Regions from separate parts of the Streptomyces sp. NPDC039462 genome, predicted to be linked through region 2. Evidence: riboswitches for the same ligand, from Rfam matches in the RefSeq annotation. Region 2 holds a riboswitch; each other region holds the start of a gene.
The links. Region 2 has a riboswitch for cyclic di-AMP ahead of ACZ7LU_RS15535 (C40 family peptidase). Riboswitches for the same ligand answer to the same signal wherever they lie in the genome.

Region 1: another riboswitch for cyclic di-AMP. It lies ahead of ACZ7LU_RS00580 (M23 family metallopeptidase); the one in region 2 lies ahead of ACZ7LU_RS15535 (C40 family peptidase).
Region 3: another riboswitch for cyclic di-AMP. It lies ahead of ACZ7LU_RS33780 (transglycosylase family protein); the one in region 2 lies ahead of ACZ7LU_RS15535 (C40 family peptidase).

What each region holds. Positions count from the first base shown of each region.
Region 1 covers NZ_JBVKAO010000001.1:154,302-157,565, forward strand. Annotated here, with positions in the region: gene ACZ7LU_RS00570 (M16 family metallopeptidase) at 1-25, shown strand, start outside; gene ACZ7LU_RS00575 (M16 family metallopeptidase) at 22-1,407, shown strand; cyclic di-AMP (ydaO/yuaA leader) riboswitch at 1,614-1,775, shown strand; gene ACZ7LU_RS00580 (M23 family metallopeptidase) at 1,789-2,592, shown strand; gene ACZ7LU_RS00585 (GntR family transcriptional regulator) at 2,787-3,264, shown strand, end outside.
Region 2 covers NZ_JBVKAO010000002.1:1,097,977-1,101,240, reverse strand. Annotated here, with positions in the region: gene ACZ7LU_RS15540 (hypothetical protein) at 254-607, shown strand; gene ACZ7LU_RS15535 (C40 family peptidase) at 704-1,945, opposite strand; cyclic di-AMP (ydaO/yuaA leader) riboswitch at 1,954-2,109, opposite strand; gene pcrA (DNA helicase PcrA) at 2,364-3,264, shown strand, end outside.
Region 3 covers NZ_JBVKAO010000008.1:121,297-124,560, reverse strand. Annotated here, with positions in the region: gene ACZ7LU_RS33785 (LysM peptidoglycan-binding domain-containing protein) at 1-851, shown strand, start outside; cyclic di-AMP (ydaO/yuaA leader) riboswitch at 1,047-1,198, shown strand; partial or broken gene ACZ7LU_RS33780 (transglycosylase family protein) at 1,203-1,598, shown strand; partial or broken gene ACZ7LU_RS33775 (LysM peptidoglycan-binding domain-containing protein) at 1,722-1,925, shown strand; gene eno (phosphopyruvate hydratase) at 2,259-3,264, shown strand, end outside.

The DNA.
Region 1 (3,264 bases), on a different contig from region 2:
GGAAGAAGAGGAGGCGGCGAAGTGACCGAGGCCGCGACGATGCAGTTCCACCCCCAGCCCGAGGCCGGACAGGCCAGGCCCTGGGCCTTCCCGGCGCCCGACCGCAGCACGCTGCCCAACGGCCTCACCGTGCTGCGTTGCGACCGCCCCGGTCAGCAGGTCGTCGCCGTCGAGATCAACCTCGCAGCGCCCCTGGACGCCGAGCCCGAGGGCCTCGACGGCGTCGCCACGATCATGGCGAGGGCCTTCAACGAAGGCACCGACAAGCACTCCGCCGAGGAGTTCGCCGCCGAGCTCGACCGCTGCGGCGCGACGCTCGACGCACACGCCGACCACCCGGGCGTGCGGGTCTCCCTGGAGGTCCCGGTCTCCCGGCTCCCGAAGGCGCTCGGCCTGCTCGCCGACGCCCTGCGGGCCCCCGCCTTCGCGGACAGCGAGATCGAGCGGCTCGTCCGCAACCGCCTGGACGAGATCCCGCACGAGGCCGCCAACCCGGCCCGCCGCGCCGCCAAGGAGCTCTCCAAGGAGCTCTTCCCCGCGACCTCGCGCATGTCCCGCCCCCGCCAGGGCACCGAGGAGACGGTCGCGGCCATCGACTCGGCGGCGGTGCGCGCCTTCTACGAGAAACACGTCCGCCCCGCCACGGCCACCCTCGTCGTGGTCGGCGACCTGACCGGGACCGACCTGGACGCCGTCCTCGCGGACACGGTCGGCGCCTGGACGGGCTCCCCGGGCGAGCCGCGCCCGGTGCCGCCGGTGACCGCCGACGACCGCGGCCGCGTCGTCATCGTGGACCGCCCCGGAGCGGTCCAGACGCAGCTGCTGATCGGCCGCATCGGGGCCGACCGGCACGACCGCGTCTGGCCGGCCCAGGTCCTCGGCACGTACTGCCTGGGCGGCACCCTCACCTCGCGTCTCGACCGCGTCCTGCGCGAGGAGAAGGGATACACCTACGGCGTACGGGCGTTCAGCCAGGTCCTTCGTTCGGCGCCGGACGGCTCGGGCGCCGCGATGCTCGCCATCAGCGGCTCCGTGGACACCCCGAACACGGGACCGGCGCTGGAGGACCTGTGGCAGGTCCTGCGCGTCCTCGCCGCTGAGGGCCTCACGGACGCCGAGCGCGACGTGGCCGTGCAGAACCTCGTGGGCGTCGCCCCGCTGAAGTACGAGATGGCGGCCTCCGTGGCGGCCACCCTCGCCGACCAGGTCGAGCAGAACCTCCCGGACGACTTCCAGGCGCAGCTGTACCGCCAGCTGGCCGCCACCGGCACCGTGGAGGCCACCGCCGCCGTCGTGAACGCCTTCCCGGCGGACCGCCTGGTGACGATCCTGGTCGGGGACGCCGCGCAGATCGAGGAGCCCGTCAGGGCGCTCGGCATCGGCGAAGTGAGTGTCGTCACGGGCTGAGTGACGGCTGAGTCACAGTCAGGACATATCGGGACCCCGGTGACCGCTTCAGGCACTGGGGTCCCCATATGTCCGAATTCATACAGTGGTTGCCTGTCTGCCGTGTGGCGTGCGCTACAAAAGGCGACTTCTGTTTGTCGATTGAAGACGGCGCGTTTAGCGTCGACCCGGCTGTTCGTCGCGCAGTACGCCGCATCCGCGGCACCGGACAGTCATCGCCGAGTCCCCGTACGGCGCGAGCCAGGGGAGCCGGGGACCCACATGTCCCCTGGGGTGAATCGGGCACCTTGCCGCGAGGCGAGGGACCCGTAGGAGACCTTCCTGCTCCGAACCCGTCAGCTAACCCGGTAGGCGAGAAGGAAGGAAAGGATCACCCGCCACATGGCGTTCACCCGTGCCACCGGGAAGCACCGTCGTCCGAGCCGCCTCACGCGTACCACCGCGAACGTCGCCGGTGTCGCGGCGCTCACCACCACCGGTGTCATCGGCGGCCTCGCCGCCCCGGCGCTCGCCGCCCCCGACGAAGCCGCCATGGAGCACACCGGCCTCACCCAGGCGATATCCGTCGGTGACTCGCTCGCCGCGAGCATCGACGCGCAGGCCGCGGCGCAGCAGCAGGCCGCCGACGACGCCGCCGCAGCCAAGAAGGCCGAAGAGGCCGCCAAGAAGAAGGCCGCCGAGGAGAAGCGCAAGGCCGAGGCCGAGGCCAAGGCGAAGGCCAAGAAGGAGCGCGAGGCCAAGGAGCGCGCCGCCCGCGAGGCCGAGCGCAAGCGCCTGAACACCTACGTCTCCCCGATCAGCGGCTCGTACGTCTCCACGGGCTACCAGACCGGCGGCGCCATGTGGTCCTCCGGCAGCCACACCGGCGTGGACTTCCACGCGGCGTCCGGCACCCCGGTCCACGCGGTCGGCTCCGGCACCGTCGTCGAGGCCGGCTGGGGCGGCGCCTACGGCAACAACGTGGTCATCAAGATGAACGACGGCACGTACACCCAGTACGGCCACATGTCGTCCCTCGGCGTCACCGTGGGCCAGACGGTCACCCCGGGCCAGCAGATCGGCCTCTCCGGTTCCACCGGCAACTCCAGCGGCCCGCACCTCCACTTCGAGGCCCGCACCGGCGCGGAGTACGGCTCGGACATCGACCCGGTCGCGTACCTCCGCTCGCACGGCGTCAACGTCTGACGGACGACGGACGGCAGACGCCGACCCCGCACAGCTCCGAAAGCCCCGGCTCGCCCAGAGCCGGGGCTTTCGCGTTGGCCAAAAGATATCCATGATTTCCGGCCCGCCGTCGGAAATTCCCGCGCTTTGCAATAGAGTCACTGAATGAGTGTCGGTCGACCGCGTTTCGCGGGGATTAAGGCGGAGGTCCGATCATGCGCGTGCCCGCGCACTCTGTATGCACGGCCATTCGGGACGATATTGTCGCCGGCGTCCACGAAAGGGGCGGCCGGCTCACCGAGGAACTCCTCGCGCGCCGCTACGGCGTCTCCCGGGTGCCCGTGCGCGAGGCCCTGCGCACGCTGGAGGCCGAGGGCTTCGTCGTCACCCGCAGGCACGCGGGCGCCTGCGTCGCCGAGCCCACCGAACAGGAGGCGGCCGACCTCCTGGAGGTCAGGACGCTGCTCGAACCGCTCGCCGCGGCGCGCGCAGCGCAGCGCCGCACGGACGCGCACCTGAAGGTGTTGCGCGGGCTCGTCAGGCTGGGCCAGGAGCGCTCCAGGAGCGGCCTGGGGGAGGAGCTGCGCTCGCTGGGCGGCTGGTTCCACGAGACGCTCGCCCAGGCCTCCGGAAGCCCCGGCCTCAGCGCGCTGCTCACCCAGCTCCGGCACAAGGTCGCCTGGATGTACGTCG
Region 2 (3,264 bases):
GTTCGGACGGCGGTTGGGGAGCCGGTCACCTGGTGCAGGACGCTAAACCCGACCGTCACGGGTTGGTGAGGGAGTGCGCGCAACTGGCGGAAGTGGGCGGACAGTGACCGACAACGACCGTGCCGTTCGCGGGACGGCGGCTGCTTGGTGCGCGGCCGTGACCGATGGCTCGTTTCCGGCTTGCCCGGCCGGAGTGTGGTGCTATGGGGGCGCCTGCCACGCCCGGCCCGAGGCCCGGCTAGGCTCCGGCCTCATGGACCTACTCATCCATCTCTTCGTCGGCCTGCACATCATCGGCATCGCCTCGCTCCTGGGCGGCTTCCTGACCCAGATGAAGCAGATGGGCCAGGGCACCGCGCGCTTCAGCCCCGGCATGCTGCACGGCGCGTTGATCATGCTCGTCACCGGTGTGGTCCTGGTGGGCCTCAACCAGGCGGACGACAACACGGTCAACAACGTCAAGATCGGCATCAAGCTGGCCCTGCTGATCGTGATCCTCGCGCTGGTCTATGTGAAGCGGGACGAGGAGAAGGTCGACAAGGGCATGTTCGGTGCGGTCGGCCTGCTGACCACGGCGAACATCTTCATCGCGGTGCTGTGGACCTGAGTTTTCACGCCTCACGCGCGCGTGGCCCGCATCCGGGGAGGATGCGGGCCACGCGCGCGTAGTGGGGTGCGTCGGTCTCAAGAGCGTGCTTCGTCCTTATGCGGGGCGCACCACGCTGTGGATCGGCATGTAGTAGATCGACTCGACGCGGACGTTCGCGCCCGGCTTCGGGGCGTGGACCATCTTGCCGTTGCCGATGTAGATCCCCACGTGACTGATGTCGTCGTAGAAGAACACCAGGTCACCCGGCTTGGCGTCGGCGGTCTTCACGGTCGTGCCGACCTTCACCTGGTCCCAGGTGGTGCGCGGCAGGGAGATTCCCGCGGCCTTCCAGGCGTCCTGCGTGAGTCCGGAGCAGTCGTAGGAGTCGGGGCCGGTGGCGCCCCAGACGTACGGCTTGCCGATCTGGGCCTCCGCGAAGTCGATGACCTTCGCGGCCTTGGTGGCGTAGCTGCCGTCGGTGCTTCCGGAGCCGGTGCCTGTGCCACCGGTGCCGGTGCCAGAGTCCGAACCCGAACCCGAGCCCGCGTCGGAACCGGAACCGGAACCGGATCCGGAACCAGAGCCCTGGTCGGCCCCCCGCTCCTTCTCCCGCTGCGCCGCCTCCTCGGCCTTCCGCTCGCGCTCCGCCTCCGCGGCCTGCTCGCGGGCCAGCTTCTCGGCCTTGCGCTTGGCCTCCTGCTTCTTCTTCCGCTCGATCTCCGCGAGCCGCGCCTTCTCCTCGGCGGTCAGCTTCGAGAGGAGCTCCCGCGCGTCACCCAGCTTCTTCTGGACGGTCCGCTTGCTCGTCCTGAGGTCGTCCCGCGACTCGCTCAGCGTCTTGAGGCTCTTCGCGGCCTTCGTGCGCTGCTCGGTCGCCGACGCCTGCTGCGCCTGGTAGTCGTCGACCGCCTTCTTCTGGCGCGTGGTCAGCCGGTCCGCCAGGTGGTTCTGGTCGAAGTAGCCCTGCGGGTCGTCGGCGAGCATCATCGTGGCCGTCTCCGAGACGGCGCCGGTGCGGTACTGGGCGGCGGCGAAGGAGCCCAGCTCCTTGCGCGCGTCGTTCAGCTCGTCCGTGCGTTCGGCCACGTCGTCGAGCAGACGGTCGACCTTCTTGCGCTGCTTGTCGGTGCGCTCCTTGGCCGAGTTGTACTTCTGGGTGGCCACGCCGGCCTGCTGGTAGAGCTCGTCGACCTTCTTCTGGATCTCTTCGAGGCTGGGCTTCGCCGGCGCGGAGGGCGCCGCCTGCGCGCTCTGTGCCAGGAGGGCGACGGAGGTGAGGGCCGCCGTCGTGATGCCGAGGGCGGGGGCCGTGCGTAGGCCGGCTGAACGGGTCCGCGGCTTGCGGTGCGACGCCAAGGGAGGCGACTCCTTCCGTAGACCGCCTACCGGGTTAGCTGTCGGGTTCGGGCGGGTGGTTCGGAAGGCTGCCCTACAGTCCCGTACTTCGTACGGGACCGATTCACCCCAAGGTTCTGGTGGGTCCCCGGCTCCGAACACGTCGGACTCGGCGGAGGCCACCCGTTCCCGGCGGGGTTCGCCGGTGGGGGGCGAGTGGCCCGCCGGGCACGCTAGCCAACCCGTGAGGCCCCTGTGAAGGTTGATGTTCGATATGCCCGATACATTTTCGTGACTTTACGAGACCCTTGACGCGGACACGACTGAGACGGCGCGAGGCGTAGCGGAGTGTGATCATCTGTGGGCGCGGAGTAGGTGGGCGGGGGTGTGTCCGGAACCGCAGCGGGTTGTCAGTGGGGCCGCCTAGACTCGGGAAGCGATGAGCAGCCTCTTTGATGACAGCTTCCTGGCGGACCTGCAGCCCTCCCGGGCCGCGGACGAAGCGCCCCCGCCGCCGCCCGAGGACAGCGCTCCGGAGCCCATTCCGGACGATTTGTTCGACGGGAAGTTCGACGCGCCCATGACCCGGGAGTCGCACTACCGCGACGGCGCCCCGCGCCCGGTCATCGACCCGGCGTCGCTCCTCGACGGGCTGAACGAGAACCAGCGCGCGGCCGTCGTGCACGCCGGCTCCCCCCTGCTCATCGTGGCCGGCGCCGGTTCCGGCAAGACCCGTGTGCTGACCCACCGCATCGCGTACCTCCTCGCCGAGCGCGGCGTGCACCCGGGCCAGATCCTCGCGATCACCTTCACGAACAAGGCCGCGGGCGAGATGAAGGAGCGCGTCGAGCAGCTCGTCGGCCCCCGGGCGAACGCGATGTGGGTCTCCACCTTCCACAGCGCCTGCGTCCGCATCCTGCGCCGTGAGTACAAGAAGCTGGGCTTCACCTCCTCCTTCTCGATCTACGACGCCGCGGACTCCAAGCGCCTCATGGCCCTGGTCTGCCGCGACCTGGATCTCGACCCGAAGAAGTTCCCGCCGAAGTCCTTCAGCGCCAAGATCTCGAACCTGAAGAACGAGCTGATCGACGAGGAGGACTTCGCCGGACAGGCCGCCGACGGCTTCGAGAAGACCCTCGCCCAGGCCTACGCGATGTACCAGTCACGCCTCCGCGAGGCGAACGCGCTGGACTTCGACGACCTGATCATGACGACGGTCCACCTGCTGCGCGCCTTCCCGGACGTCGCCGAGCACTACAGGCGCCGCTTCCGGCACGTCATGGTCGACGAGTACCAGGACACCAACCACGCGCAGTACGCCCTGGTGCGCGAGCTCGTCG
Region 3 (3,264 bases), on a different contig from region 2:
CGCAGGAGACGTGGGAGGCGTACGGCGGCCTCGACTACGCGACCAGCCCCGACCAGGCCAGCCGCTCGCAGCAGATCGCCGTCGCCGAGAAGATCCTCCGCGACAAGGGCACCGCGGCCTGGCCGAGCTGTGCCCCGATCGCCGGGCTCAGCAAGGGCGGTGCCGCGGCCGACGTCGACCCGGGCGGGCCCGTCACCCCGACGCCCTCCGACTCGACGGGTTCGGCCGACTCCAAGGACCCCGAGGGCTCCAAGGATTCCAAGGACGCCAAGGAGCCCGAGGGTTCCAAGGACTCCAAGGCCCCCGAGAAGGGGACGGACAAGTCTTCCGGCGAGACCACGGACTCCGCCGACCCGGAGCGGCCCTCCGACGACGCGAGCGACACGCCCGCCTCCGGCGACGGTTCGCGAGAGAAGAATCACGACGAGTCCGGCGAAAAGGACGGCAAGGGCGGCAAGGGCGACGCCGAAGACGCCGACGGCAAGGGCGACTCCGGCAAGTCCGGCCAGAAGGACACCACTTCACCCGCGCCCGAGAAGTCGACCGACCCGGCCGACGACGCCACCGACCCCAACAGCTCCTCCTCCGGCCGCCACCGCGGCGACCGCGCGGACGAGAGCGACAGCGCCGGCGACCGCCCCGGACGGCACGCCTCGCGCGGCGCCGACCGCTCCGAGAAGCTCGCCGACGGGACGTACACCGTGCGTTCCGGGGACAACCTCTCGGTCATCGCGGACGACTTCGGGGTCGACGGCGGATGGCACGAGCTCTACAGCGAGAACAAGAAGACCGTCGGAGGCGACCCGGATCTCATCCTCCCCGGTCAGAGCCTCGATGTGGGCGAAAAGTAACGGGATTTGACGATGCGTCTGCGGGGGACTTGGCCGGTGTTGTCCGGTTTGGCGCGAGTGAGAGATGGGTCTCAGAAGCCCTGATCGTCTTTGAAATTCGGTGGGGAGCGTGTCTACGGTCGTGACCGCTCGCCACTGGTGAGCCCCGCCGGTCGGTACGCCGAATCCTGCCAACGGCCGGACGGGAACAGTCGTCGCTCAAGAGCGCCGTGGGCAGGAGCGGGGGACCCAAGGTAAGTGCCGTGTCATGCGGCTAGGGGTGAAGCCGCACTCGCGAGAGTGCGGCCGGGCAACCACATCGGCCCGAACCCGACAGCTCACCTCGCAGGCGTCGGTGTAGGGGATGAACTCATGCTGCTTTCCGGCAAGGGCAAGCACCGTCGCCCGTCCAAGGCCACTCGTGTCGCCACGCTCGTCGGCGTGACCGGCGCCGCCGTCGCCGCCCCGCTGATGGCGGCCGGCTCGGCCAACGCCGCCACCGGTCAGGAGTGGGACGCCGTCGCCCAGTGCGAGTCCGGCGGCAACTGGTCCATCAACACCGGCAACGGCTACCAGGGCGGCCTCCAGTTCTCGCCGTCCACCTGGGCCGCGTACGGCGGCACGAAGTACGCGCCGACCGCCGACAAGGCCTCCAAGGCCCAGCAGATCGAGATCGCCGAGAAGGTCCTCGCCGGCCAGGGCAAGGGCGCCTGGCCGAGCTGTGGCGTCGGCCTCTCGGGCGCCGCGTACAACGGCGGCGGCTCGCAGCAGCAGGCCCCGCAGCAGCAGAGCAAGCCGCAGCCGCAGCAGACGCAGCAGCAGGCCGCTCCGCAGCAGCAGGCCGCGCCGAAGCAGGCCGCTCCCAAGCCGCAGCCGACGCCGCAGACCGAGACCAAGAAGACCGTCGAGACCCCGACCGGCAAGAAGGTCGAGAAGGGCGACGGCGAGTACAAGGTCAAGACGGGCGACACCCTGTCCAAGATCGCCCAGGCGCACGACGTCAAGGGCGGCTGGCAGAAGGTCTACAAGCTCAACGGCGACATCATCGACGACGCCGACTTCATCTACCCGGGCCAGCAGCTCCACCTGAGCTGACCCGGCCGGTCACGGCCGTGCCTCGGCGGACGCACGGCCGTACCCCCCGTCCCCACGGGCTCCCCGCCCCGGTGCGCGTATCCCCCGTACGCACCGGGGCGGGGGCATGTCCGCACCCGTTCCCTCCGCCGCCTCCGGCCCCTCTTGTTCGCTACTAGCGAGTAGAGAACATGGCCTTACGCCCTGTTTCCGCGCCATATGGGCCTTGTGTCGTCCCAGGGGACGGGCGGTCGGCTGGCCGAAGGCCCGGAGCCGGTTAGGCTCAGGAGACGCAGGGCCGAAGCGGCCCGGCGTAATCGTGTTTACGCGTCACACTCCCAGAAGGAGATGCTCGTGCCGTCCATCGACGTCGTCGTAGCCCGGGAAATCCTGGACTCCCGAGGCAACCCCACGGTCGAGGTCGAGGTCGGCCTCGACGACGGCAGCACCGGTCGTGCCGCCGTCCCGTCCGGTGCCTCCACCGGTGCCTTCGAGGCCATCGAACTCCGTGACGGTGACCCCAACCGTTACCAGGGCAAGGGTGTCGAGAAGGCCGTCCTCGCCGTCATCGAGCAGATCGGCCCGGAGCTCGTCGGCTACGACGCCACCGAGCAGCGCCTGATCGACCAGGCGATGTTCGACCTGGACGCCACCGACAACAAGGGCTCGCTCGGCGCCAACGCCATCCTCGGCGTCTCGCTCGCCGTCGCGCACGCCGCCTCCGAGGCCAGCGACCTGCCGCTCTTCCGCTACCTCGGCGGTCCGAACGCGCACCTGCTGCCCGTCCCGATGATGAACATCCTGAACGGCGGGTCGCACGCCGACTCGAACGTCGACATCCAGGAATTCATGATCGCCCCGATCGGCGCGGAGTCCTTCTCCGAGGCCCTGCGCTGGGGCACCGAGGTCTACCACACGCTGAAGAAGGTCCTGAAGGACAAGGGCCTCTCCACCGGCCTCGGCGACGAGGGCGGCTTCGCCCCGAACCTGGACTCCAACCGCGCCGCCCTCGACCTCATCCTCGAGGCCATCAAGCAGGCCGGTTACGTCCCCGGCGAGCAGATCGCGCTCGCGCTCGACGTCGCCGCGTCCGAGTTCTACAAGGACGGCAAGTACCAGTTCGAGGGCAAGGAGCGCTCGGCCGCCGAGATGACCGAGTACTACGAGGAGCTCGTCGCCTCGTACCCGCTCGTCTCCATCGAGGACCCGCTGTTCGAGGACGACTGGGCCGGCTGGAACGCCATCACCGAGAAGCTCGGCGACAAGGTGCAGCTCGTCGGCGACGACCTGTTCGTCACCAACCCGGAGCGCCTGGCCCGCGGCATCGAGGAGAACTCGGCCAACGCCCTGCTCGTCAAGG